DNA from 2 places in the Bradyrhizobium sp. SHOUNA76 genome. Region 2 is predicted to be linked to the other one. Evidence: predicted binding sites of a transcription regulator. Region 2 holds the regulator's gene; the other holds the start of a gene.
The links. The regulator PhoB, encoded in region 2, activates phosphate uptake and scavenging genes when phosphate is short. The targets are predictions, from matches to a motif close to TGTCATNNANCTGTCAT.

Region 1 (5,120 bases), on a different contig from region 2:
AGCCATTGGCTGATCTCGGCCTCGGCGTCGAGATTGTAGGTCTCGTGCCGCAGATGGAAGCGGGTGTCGGCGGCGAATTGCGGACGCTGCCGCTCGATCGCCTCCATCAGCCCGCGCGCGTTGTCGGCGCTGCGCAGGCCCGGCTCCCACGAACAGGTCGTGGCGTGAAACACGGTGGTGATGCCGTTGCTGATCGCCTGGCGGTCGCTGTCGGCGAGCGCGACGTCGATCGGAAAGTCGACGCCGGCGCGCGGCATCATCTGCCGCTCGAAGGCATCGCCATGGAGATCGACGATGCCGGGCAGCACCAGCAGGTTGCGCGCATCGATCGCCAGCCGCGCCCGGCCGCGAGAGGCGTCCATCGCGGCGATGTCCTGTCCGGACACCGCCAATGACGTTTCGACGAGCTCGGCGCCGATCAGGGTCCGGCCGCCTTCAAGGAAAATGTCTGTCACGCGACCGCGCTTCGTTTGCTGGCAAGGGAACTGGCATGAGAATTGGTGAGAGATCTCGCCCGTGCTTCGTATGTCGCAAGGAAATCTTCAATCCCAAGCTTGCGGAAATCGGGCAGGGCTTCACGCAACTTGTCGTGATCCCAGTCCCACCAGGCCAGCCGCGCAAGCCGTCCGGCGATTTCTTCCGAGAACCGCCGCCGCACGATGCGGGCCGGATTGCCGGCGACGATGGTGTAGGCCGGCACGTCCTTGGTGACGATGGCGCCGGCCGCGATCACCGCGCCGGTGCCGATGTTGCGGCCCGGCAGCACGATCGCGCCGTGGCCGATCCAGACGTCGTGGCCGATATGGACGTGATGCTGGCGCCGCCAGTCGAAGAACTCGGCATCGTCGCTCTCGCCTTCGAAATAGGCGCTGGAGCGATAGGTGAAATGCGCCTGCGTCGCGCGATGCATCGGATGGTTGCCGGGATTGATCCGCGTCATCGCCGCGATCGAGCAGAACTTTCCGATGGTGGTGTAGGTGATCTGGGCGTCATTAACGACGTAGGAGTAGTCGCCCATCGCCACGTCATGCAGGATCGTGCGCGCGCCGACCTCGGTATAGGCGCCGAGCCTGGTCTCGTGCAGCTTGGCCGAGGGATCGATGGTCGGCTGGACCGAAAGAGCTTTGGCGGCCATGTTGCATCCGGAGTTAAGAGGACGGACATTCCTCTTCGAGCGGCTTGATGACGACATCATGACACCGCGATGACAGGGGATGAGCTGTGTAGGATCGCCGCACTGCGACGCCCGTGTCACACAAGTGTTAAGCGTCGGCGTTAGCGGTGGGCTCCAGCTAATCTGGAGCCCTGCATGCTGGTGGTGGATGGTCTGACGTGTCGCTTCGGCGCAAAAGCCGCGGTGGACGACGCCTCGTTTCAAGTTTCCCCCGGCGGGTTCGTCGGTGTGATCGGACGGTCCGGCGCCGGCAAGTCGACGCTGCTGCGGAGCATCAACCGCCTGGTGACGCCGACTGATGGGCGCATCCTGTTCGACGGCATCGACGTCACCGCACTGCGTGGCAAGGAGTTGCGGCAGTGGCGGGCGCGTTCGGCGATGATCTTCCAGCAGTTCAACCTGGTCGGCCGGCTCGATGTCCTCACCAACGTCCTGATGGGACGGCTTGCGACGATGCCGGCCTGGCGCTCGCTGTCGCAAGTGTGGCCGGAGCAGGACAAGGCGCTGGCGATGTCCGCACTCGAACAGTTCGACATCGCATCGCTCGCCGCCCAGCGCGCCGACCAGCTCTCCGGCGGCCAGCAGCAGCGCGTGGCGATCGCGCGTGCGCTGGTGCAGCAGCCCGACATCATCCTTGCCGACGAGCCGATCGCATCGCTCGATCCGCGCAACACCAAGATCGTGATGGATGCGTTGCTGCGCATCAACAAGCATTTCGGCATCACCGTGCTCTGCAACCTTCATTCGCTCGATCTGGCGCGCAGTTATTGCGATCGCCTGATCGGCATGGCGCAGGGGCGCGTGGTGTTCGACGGGGCACCGTCCGCGCTGACCGACCACGTCGCGCGCGAGCTCTATGATCTCGAAGCCGCCGAGGTCATGGGCGGCATGCCTGTCCCGGCGCCCGCGGGTGTCCCCGCGCTCGGAACGGCCGCAGCCGCCTGAGCGACGTCTGTTTCTTGTGCAAGTCTTTGCGTCAACCGACCCCCAACCGATGAAGAGGGTATCATGATCACTCGCAGATTAGTCCTTGCCGGCGCCGCCGCGCTCGCGTTCACGGCTTCCGCCTCCGCCGACGACTGGAAGGCCAAATATCCTGAGTTGACCTTTGCGGTCGTCCCGGCCGAGAACGCCTCCGGCGTCACCGAGCGCTGGGCGCCGTTCGTGAGCTATCTCTCGAAGGAACTGGGCGTGAAGGTCACGCTGCGCATCGCCAATGACTACGCCGCTGTCATCGAAGGCCAGCGCGCCGGCAACATCCACATCGCCAGCTACGGCTCGGCCTCGTTCGCCCGCGCCCGCCTGACCGGCGTCAAGACCGACGCCTTCGCCAACGACATCAACGCCGACGGCTCGACCGGCTATTATTCGGTATTCTTCGTCAAGGCGAGCAGCGCCTACAAGAAGATCGATGACCTCAAGGGCAAGAATCTCGGCTTGGTCGATCCGAACTCGACCTCCGGCAACAACGTGCCGCGCTTCGAGCTGGACAAGATGGGCATCCATGATGCCGACACCTATTTCGGCAAGGTCGTCTTCACCGGCAGCCACGAGAACGCGATGCTGGCGCTGTCGCAGGGCACGGTCGACGTCGCCGCCAACCAGTGGACCAGCGACGACGATTCCACGCTGGCGCAGATGCTGACCAAGGGCATGCTGAAGAATGCCGACGGCTCGGCGATGAAGAAGGACGATTTCCGCATCATCCACAAGTCGGCGCCGATCATCAACGGGCCCTATGCCTACAATGCGGAGCTGCCGGAAGACGCCAAGGCCGCCATCGCGAAAGCGTTCTTCGACGCGCCGGCCAAGGACAAGGCCGCGTTCGATCGTCTCTCCGACGGCCAGAAGAAGGGCTTTCATCCCGCCACCACCAAGGATTGGGATGGCACGATCGAGCTGATCAAGTTCGTCGACGCGCTGCGTAAAAAGAAGGCGTCCTGACTATCGGGACGATGCCACTGGAGCCGGGTCGATCGACCCGGCTCTTTCTTTGACCGGACTTAATCTCAGGCCGATGACGACAGGGGTTTCGATCCTTCCCGAGCAGCAGCTCGCCGTGCTCAACGCCGCCTATCGCCGGGCGGTCGGGCGCAGGCGGCTCCGCCTGCTGTCGGGGATCGTGATCTTCGCCGCGGCGTTGCTGCTCGCCGCGATCGGCGCCGAAGTGAATTTGCGCACGCTCTTCACTTATTTCGGCAACTTCATCAGCTATTTTGACCGCATCCTCACGCTCGACAACGGCCAACGCGTCTGGACCGATGTCGGCGAGTGGCTGTGGGGCTGGCGCAAATGGCTGAAGATGCTGGGCGAGACCCTGCTCATCAGCTATGTCGGCACGCTGATCGGCGCGACCTTGGCATTCTGCCTCAACTTCTTCGCGGCCGAAAACACCTCGCCCGCACCTTGGTTGCGCTTCATCGTGCGGCGCCTGCTCGAATTCGCCCGCACCGTTCCGGGCATCGTCTTCGCGCTGATCTTCGTGATCGCCTTTGGTTTGGGACCCATGGCGGGCGTGCTCGCGATTGCGATCCACTCTACCGGCGCGCTCGGAAAGCTGTTCTCGGAGATCGTCGAGAACGCCGACATGAAGCCGGTCGAGGGCATCCGCTCGACCGGCGCGAGCTGGCTGTCCTGCATGCGCTTCGCCGTGGTGCCGCAGGTGACCGCGGGCTATGCCAGCTACGCGCTGCTGCGCTTCGAGATCAACGTCCGCGAAGCCTCCGTGATGGGCTTCGTCGGCGCCGGCGGCATCGGCCAGGAGCTCGTCGTCGCCATCCGCAAGTTCTATTATTCGGACGTCAGCGCGATCCTGCTCACCATCATCATCACCGTCTTCATCATCGACATCACCACCGGCTGGCTGCGCGGCCGCCTGTTCGGCGGGGAGGCGCGTACGTGACGGGGCCGCACGAGATCGATACGCGAGAGCTTCGCGCGCGCTACCCCGATGTATTCGACCGGCCCGCCTCGGCGCGTCTCGCCATGCCGGCGATGCTTGTCGCGGCGTTCGCGATCCTGGTTTATGGCCTCGTCGATCTCGATTTTTCGCCGTCGCGATTCATCGCAGGTCTCAGCCAGCTCGGCTGGATCAGCATGATGATGATCCCGCCCGATCCCGGCTCCTCGCTGTCGATCTACCTGAAGGCGCTCGGCGAGACTCTCTCGATCGCGCTGCTCGGCACGACGCTGGCTGCCGTGTTCGCACTTCCGGTCAGCCTGCTCGCCGCACGCAACGTGGTGCCGTCGAAGCTCCTGCGCTTTCCGGTTCGCCGCGTCCTGGATTCGATCCGCGGCGTCGACACGCTGATCTGGGCGCTGGTGTGGATCAACGTCGTCGGGCTGGGCCCGTTCGCCGGCGTGCTCGCCATCGCGGTGTCGGATTTCGGCGCCTTTGGAAAACTGTTCTCGGAGGCGATCGAGGGCGCCGACCAGAAGCAGGTCGAAGGCATCCGCGCCTCCGGCGGCAGCCCACTGCACGAGATCCGCTTTGGCCTGTTGCCGCAGGTCCTGCCCGTGATCGCGGGCCAGGTGCTCTATTTCATCGAATCCAACACGCGCTCGGCCACCATCATCGGCATCGTCGGCGCCGGCGGCATCGGCCTCCAGCTTGCCGAGCAGATCCGCGTGCTGGAATGGCAGAAGGTGTCGTTCCTGATCCTGATGATCCTGGTCGCAGTCGCCGCGATCGATTTTATCTCCGGCAAGCTGCGCTTTGCGATTATTGGGCGGCGCGCTGTGGCCTAAGTGACGGTGTCGTAGGGTGGGCAAAGGCGCGTTAGCGCCGTGCCCACGAATTTTCGCCGACATGATCAAAGTGGTGGGCACGCTACGATTTGCCCACCCCACTCGTCCCGTTTCTTGGAAAGAGCGCCCTACGACTCCACCAGAAACTCCACCCGCTCGGCGGCAAACCGCGAATGCTTGGTCATCAGCGGCTTGCCCT
Region 2 (7,270 bases):
GCCAATGCCAGCCACGAGCTGCGCACGCCGCTCGCCGCGCTGTCGGGCTTCATCGACACGCTCCAGGGCCAGGCCAAGGACGATCCCAAGGCGCGCGAGCGCTTCCTCGGCATCATGCACAACCAGGCCACCCGCATGGCGCGCCTGATCGACGATCTGCTGTCGCTGTCGCGGGTCGAGCTGTCGGCCCATGTCCGGCCCGACACCCTGGTCGACCTGCTGCCGATCATCCGCCAGGTCGCCGACGGGCTCGAGCCGCTGGCGCGCGAGCGCCAGGTCGAGGTCGAGATCCATTTGCCTGATAGCCCGGTGATGATCGCGGGCGACCGCGAGGAGCTGCTCCGCCTGTTCGAGAATTTGATCGAGAACGCGCTCAAATACGGCGCCTCCGGCGGACGCGTCATCGTGTCGCTAACCTCGGGCGCGGCCACTGATGGAACTCAGGAAATCCGGATCATGGTTCGCGATTTCGGCCCCGGAATCGCTCCCGAGCACCTGCCACGACTGACCGAGCGGTTCTACCGGGTGGACGTCGGCGACAGCCGCTCGCAAGGCGGGACCGGGCTCGGATTATCGTTGGTGAAACATATTCTTAATCGCCATCGCGGCCGGCTTTTGATCGAAAGCGTGCCAAGACAGGGCGCCACTTTCAGCGCTTGTTTTCCCCAGGCGAAGGCCCCGGCTCAGATCTAATAATCAAGCGATTTCAATCGCTTGATGGTGTCATCCGGCTGTCACGAAACCTTCGTAAAAGCACAGCCGACCGCTCCTAAACGGGCGGCGTGGGGAGCGCGATCGGGCGCTGATGGCGCTTCGCTCCCCTGTATGGAGACCAGCATGAATTTCCTCAAAACGATCGTCGCTGCCGGCGTGGTCGCCGCGTCGGCGACGGCGGCCTTTGCTGCCGACATCACCGGTGCAGGCGCGACGTTCCCGTTCCCGATCTATTCGAAGTGGGCTGACGCCTACAAGAAGGAGACCGGCAACGGTCTGAACTACCAGTCGATCGGCTCCGGCGGCGGCATCAAGCAGATCCAGGCCAAGACCGTGACCTTCGGCGCCAGCGATGCGCCGCTCAAGGCCGAGCAGCTCGAGAAGGACGGCCTCGTCCAGTGGCCGATGGTGATGGGCGCCATCGTTCCCGTCGTCAACCTCGAGGGCGTGAAGCCCGGCGAACTGGTGTTCGACGGCGAGACCCTGGCCAGCATCTATCTCGGCAAGATCACCAAGTGGGACGACGCCGCGATCAAGAAGCTCAATCCGAACGCGAAGCTGCCCTCGGAGGCGATCACCGTGGTCCGCCGCTCGGACGGTTCGGGCACCACCTTCAACTTCACCAACTACCTCTCCAAGGCCAGCGCGGACTGGAAGAGCAAGGTCGGTGAGGGCACTGCGGTCGAGTGGCCGGTCGGCGTCGGCGCCAAGGGCAACGAAGGCGTGTCGGGCAACATCAGCCAGACCAAGAACTCGATCGGCTACGTCGAGTACGCCTATGCCAAGCAGAACAAGCTGACCTACACCGGTCTCGTCAACAAGGCCGGCAAGCCGGTGCAGCCGACCGTCGAAGCGTTCCAGGCGGCCGCCTCCAACGCCGACTGGGCCAAGGCGCCCGGCTACTACGTCATCCTGACCGACCAGCCCGGCGAGAAGTCCTGGCCGATCACCGCGGCGACCTTCATCCTGATGCACAAGTCCGCCACCGACAAGGCGGCCTCGCAGGAAGCCATCAAGTTCTTCCGCTGGGCCTTCAAGAGCGGCGGCAAGGCGGCCGAGGAGCTCGACTACATCCCGATGCCGGACAGCGTCGTCCAGCTGATCGAGAAGACCTGGGCTGCCGAGATCAAGAGCTAAGAAACGGCTCTCGTGTCCCGGACGCGGCAGCGTGAAACGCTGCCCGCTGAGCCGGGCCCGCCAAGAACCAGGCCCCGGATCGGCGCAGCGTCGCATCCGGGGCACGCGACCAAGAACAAGCGTATATAAAAATGGGCACAGGGGATCGGCGTGGCAGAAATGGCCGTTCAGAGCGATATCATCGACGACGCCGGACCGTATGACCGCGCCAAGGCCTTGAGCGCGTTCAAGCTCGGCGACGTCACCTTCTACTGGATCACGCGGCTGTCCGCGATCTCGGTGCTGTTGATCCTCGGCGGCATCATCATCTCGCTGATCGTCGGTGCGTTCCCGGCGATCAGGGAATACGGCCTTTCCTTCCTGTGGACGCAGCGCTGGGCGCCGTCGGCCGATCCGCCCGTGCTCGGCGCGCTCGGGCCGATGTACGGCACGCTCGTCACCTCCTTCATCGCGATGCTGATCGCCATTCCCGTCGGTCTCGGCATTGCGATCTTCCTCACCGAGCTCTGCCCGCAATGGCTGCGCCGCCCGATCGGCATGGCGATCGAGCTGCTCGCCGGCATTCCCTCGATCATCTACGGCATGTGGGGCTTCTTCGTGCTGGGCCCGTTCCTGGCCAACACCTTCCAGCCCTTCATGATCAGGATTTTCGACGGCGTCCCCGTGCTGGGCGCGATCTTCGCAGGTCCCCCGTCCTATCTCAGCACGTTCAATGCCGCGCTGATCCTTGCCATCATGGTGCTGCCCTTCATCACCTCAATCTCGGTCGACGTGTTCAAGACGGTGCCGCCGGTGCTGAAGGAGGCCGCCTACGGCGTCGGCTGCACCACCTGGGAAGTCGTGCGCAGCGTGGTGATCCCCTACACCCGGGTCGGCATCATCGGCGGCGTCATGCTGGCGCTGGGCCGCGCGCTCGGCGAGACCATGGCGGTGACCTTCATCATCGGCAATTCGTTCCGCATCTCCTCCTCGATCTTCGCGCCAGGGACGACGATCTCGGCGGCGATCGCCTCCGAGTTCGCCGAGAGCGACGGCCTGCACCAGTCCGGCCTGATCCTGCTCGGCCTGTTGCTGTTCGTGCTGACGTTCTTCGTGCTGGCCGCCGCGCGGCTGATGCTGATGCGGTTGGACAAGAAGGCGGGGAACTAACGTCATGGCTCTCAATCCGATCTATTCGCGCCGCCGCCGCAAGGACTTCGTCATCCGTGGGCTCTGCATCGCCGCGGCCGCCTTCGGCGTCACCTGGCTCGCGCTGATCCTGGCCACGCTGCTCTACAACGGCCTCGCTGGTCTGAATCTCCAGGTCTTCACCGCCGACACGCCGCCGCCCGGCTCGACCGAGGGCGGCCTGCGCAACGCCATCGTCGGCTCGATCATCATGACCGTCCTCGGCGTCGGCATCGGCGCGCCGCTCGGCCTGTTCGCCGGCACCTATCTCGCCGAGTACGGCCGCAACGACAAGCTGACCTCGGTGATCCGCTTCATCAACGACATCCTGCTCTCGGCGCCCTCGATCATCATCGGCCTGTTCATCTATGGCGCGGTGGTGGTACCGATGCGCGGCTTCTCGGCGATCGCAGGCGCGCTGGCTCTCGCGGTCATCGTCATCCCGGTGGTGGTGCGCACCACGGAGGACATGCTGCTGCTGGTGCCGAATCCGCTGCGGGAAGCCGCCAGCGCATTGGGCCTTCCGCGTTCGCTGGTGATCAAGCGCATCGCCTATCGCGCGGCGCGCTCGGGCCTCATCACCGGCGTGCTGCTCGCCACCGCCCGCGTCGCCGGCGAAACCGCGCCGCTGCTGTTCACAGCGCTGTCGAACCAGTTCTTCAGCCTCGGCCTGGACAAGACGATGGCCAACCTGCCGGTCACCATCAACAATTTCGTCCAGAGCCCCTACGCCTATTGGAAGCAGCTCGCCTGGAGCGGCGCGCTGCTGATCACCCTGACCGTGCTTGCCCTGAACATTGGCGCGCGCATCATCGGCGCCGAGAGGACTGCAAAATGAGCGAAATGTCTGTTTCCGTGAGCGCGCCGACCGTTCATCCCGGCTCGCAGCCGCTGCCCGAGGCACCGGCCAAGGTCACCGCGCGCAACCTCAACTTCTATTACGGCGAGCACCACGCGCTGAAGAACATCAACCTGACGCTCGGCGCCAACCGCGTCACGGCCTTCATCGGCCCGTCCGGTTGCGGCAAGTCGACCCTGCTGCGCATCTTCAACCGGATGTATGATCTTTATCCGGGCCAGCGCGCCACCGGCCAGCTGATGCTCGACCAGACCAACATCCTCGACCCCAGGCTCGACCTCAATCTGCTGCGCGCCCGGGTCGGCATGGTGTTCCAGAAGCCGACGCCGTTCCCGATGACGATCTACGAGAACATCGCGTTCGGCATCCGCCTCTACGAGAAGATCTCGAGGTCCGAGATGGATGACCGCGTCGAGAAGGCGCTGCGCGGCGGCGCGCTCTGGAACGAGGTCAAGGACAAGCTCAACGCCTCCGGCCTGTCGCTCTCCGGCGGTCAGCAGCAGCGCCTCTGCATCGCGCGCACCGTCGCGGTGCGGCCCGAGGTGATCCTGTTCGACGAGCCCTGCTCGGCACTCGATCCGATCTCGACCGCCAAGGTCGAGGAGCTGATCCAGGAACTGTCCGAGAACTACACGATCGCGATCGTCACCCACAACATGCAGCAGGCGGCGCGCGTCTCCGACAAGACCGCCTTCATGTATCTCGGCGAGCTGATCGAGTTCGACGACACCAGCAAGATCTTCACGTCGCCGACCGACCGGCGCACGCAGGATTACATCACCGGCCGGTTCGGCTGAGGAGACGGAACATGGGTACTGAACATACCGCCAAGGCTTTCGACACCGACCTCCAGGAGCTCACCCGCCTGGTCGCCGAGATGGGCGGCATCGCCGAGCGCATGATCGTCGAATCCGTCGACGCGCTGATCCGCCGCGACGTCGCGCTCGGCCAGCGCGTCGTCACCATCGACGCCGAGCTCGACGCGCTGCAGAAACGCATCGAGGAACGCGCCGTGCTCACCATCGCCCGCCGCCAGCCGATGGCGGTCGATCTGCGCGAGATCGTCGGCGCCATGCGCGTTGCGACCGACCTCGAGCGGATCGGCGACCTCGCCAAGAACATGGGCAAGCGGGTCGCCGCGCTGGAGACCGACTTCCATCCGCTGAAGCTGTTCCGCGGCCTGGAGCACATGACCGACCTCGTGCAGCAGCAGGTCAAGTCGGTGCTGGACGCCTATGCCGCGCACGATCTGCCGGCGGCGATGGCGGTGTGGAAGGGCGACGAGGAAGTCGACGCGATCTGCACCTCGCTGTTCCGCGAGCTCCTCACCTACATGATGGAGGATCCGCGCAACATCTCGTTCTGCATCCATCTGATGTTCTGCGCCAAGAACATCGAGCGGATCGGCGACCACGCCACCAACATCGCCGAGACCGTGTTCTACATGATCGAGGGCCAGGCGATCACCGACAAGCGGCCGAAGGGCGACATGACCACCTTCGCCACGACGATCCCGAATAGCTGAAGACCTCAAGGAGCGACGACACCATGGGCGCACGCATTATGGTGGTTGAGGACGAGGAAGCTCTCACCGAGCTTCTTCGCTACAACCTCGAAGGCGACGGCTATGACGTCGAGACGGTCATGCGCGGCGACGACGCCGACACCCGCCTCAAGGAGCACATTCCCGACCTGATCGTGCTCGACTGGATGCTGCCCGGCCTGTCAGGCATCGAGCTGTGCCGCCGCCTGCGCACCCGTCCCGAGACCAAGCAGCTGCCGATCATCATGCTCACCGCGCGCGGCGAGGAGAGCGAGCGTGTACGTGGTCTTGCGACCGGCGCCGACGACTACATCGTCAAGCCGTTCTCGGTGCCGGAGCTCTTGGCGCGCGTGAAGGGGCTGCTCAGGCGCGCCAGCCCCGAGCGGCTCGCCACCGTGCTCGCCTATGGCGACATCGAGCTCGATCGCGACAAGCGTCGCGTCGCGCGCTCGGGCCGGCCGATCGATCTCGGCCCCACCGAATATCGGCTGCTGGAGTTCTTCCTGGAGCATCCCGGCCGCGTGTTCTCGCGCGAGCAGCTGCTCGACAGCGTCTGGGGCCGCGACATCTACATCGACGAGCGCACCGTCGACGTCCATATCGGCCGCCTGCGCAAGCTGCTCAATCTCGGCCGCGAGCAGGACCCGATCCGCACCGTCCGCGGCGCGGGTTATGCGCTGGACGATCGCTTCGCGAAGGCTGAGCAGACGTAAGGTTTGCGGGCTGGTGTTTGGCGAGCTGCGGCGACACACTCAGTGTCTTCCCGGGGCGCGCGCAGCGCGAGCCCGGGACCTCCGCGCAAGCGCTTGCGCTCGTCGCGATAACCACAGGACGTGGTTTGGCGAAGACTCGGAGTGACCATCTCGCGCAACAATTGCGCCCTGTGGTTATGGATCCCCGCGCCCCGTGCGAAATTGCGCACTAGGCGGGGATGACATCGAGTAATTGGAGCCGTCATCACGTGACAGCGCCGTCCTTAGTCAACTAATTCGCTAACTCACCGCGGGCCCGGCTTGGCCGGTGCACGACGACGGTCCGCTGCGGGCTGATACGCCACGCGCGAGTGCTGGGCGCAATAGGGCAGGCCGGAGAGCGCCTTGCCGCCGCAGAAGAAGAAATCCGGGCTCGAGGGATCGCCGACCGGCCAGTGGCAGGTCGCCTCGTTCAGCTCCAGCAGCGACAACCTCTGGCTCATCGGCACCACGTTGTCGTAGGTGACCGGTTCTGCCTCCACCTCGACCTCGAAGGCCTGCGCCAGCGCGGTGTTGCCGCGCGCAATGGGGCGGGTCACCCGCATCATGTGCTGCGCGGGACGCGCCTTGCGCGGCCGGGGCGCTGCCGATGAAGGGCTCTTGGCGCGGCCGGACAGACCGAGCCTGTGCACTTTGCCGATCACGGCATTGCGGGTCACATTGCCGAGCTCTGCTGCGATCTGGCTGGCCGAAAGTCCGGCCTCCCAGAGCTTTTTCAGCTGCTCGACGCGATCATCGGACCAGGTCAAAACCGTCATTGCACCCTTTCCCTCGCTGCCGGCCAGCCATCCTGGGGCCTTGCAGCGAATGCCTAAGCCTTCAAAAACCCGTGCCGTCAGAATCCCTTAAGGCTCGCCGGGCGCGTGACTGACGCCCGAACGTTTACGCCGGTACAAGAGGACTCTTGGGATCAGAACCGCTGCACGAGATGTCGTATCTGACAATCCAAACGCTACAATATGGCGTGACTCCCGCGCAAGAGTCCGCCGACTCGCTTCCACATGTTCCGTGGTGAAAACCCGCAAAATCGGCACCGCAAGACTACGGATTCAGCGTTTCCCGAGGCTTTCCGGGCGGCATTGACACCCGTCTTGCCAA

Region 1: phnC (phosphonate ABC transporter ATP-binding protein) is a predicted target of PhoB. The motif match lies at 1,194-1,210, and genes of this name have one in related genera.

Annotation. Positions count from the first base shown of each region.
Region 1 is NZ_JALBHA010000423.1:435-5,554, reverse strand. It holds partial or broken gene MOV74_RS29600 (alpha-D-ribose 1-methylphosphonate 5-triphosphate diphosphatase) at 1-455, opposite strand, end outside; gene MOV74_RS29595 (chloramphenicol acetyltransferase) at 452-1,135, opposite strand; gene phnC (phosphonate ABC transporter ATP-binding protein) at 1,310-2,119, shown strand; gene phnD (phosphonate ABC transporter substrate-binding protein) at 2,183-3,118, shown strand; gene phnE (phosphonate ABC transporter, permease protein PhnE) at 3,192-4,076, shown strand; gene phnE (phosphonate ABC transporter, permease protein PhnE) at 4,073-4,921, shown strand; partial or broken gene phnF (phosphonate metabolism transcriptional regulator PhnF) at 5,050-5,120, opposite strand, start outside.
Region 2 is NZ_JALBHA010000277.1:270-7,539, forward strand. It holds partial or broken gene MOV74_RS24190 (ATP-binding protein) at 1-693, shown strand, start outside; gene pstS (phosphate ABC transporter substrate-binding protein PstS) at 838-1,851, shown strand; gene pstC (phosphate ABC transporter permease subunit PstC) at 2,011-3,000, shown strand; gene pstA (phosphate ABC transporter permease PstA) at 3,005-3,856, shown strand; gene pstB (phosphate ABC transporter ATP-binding protein PstB) at 3,853-4,674, shown strand; gene phoU (phosphate signaling complex protein PhoU) at 4,686-5,402, shown strand; gene phoB (phosphate regulon transcriptional regulator PhoB) at 5,426-6,133, shown strand; gene MOV74_RS24225 (GcrA family cell cycle regulator) at 6,418-6,930, opposite strand.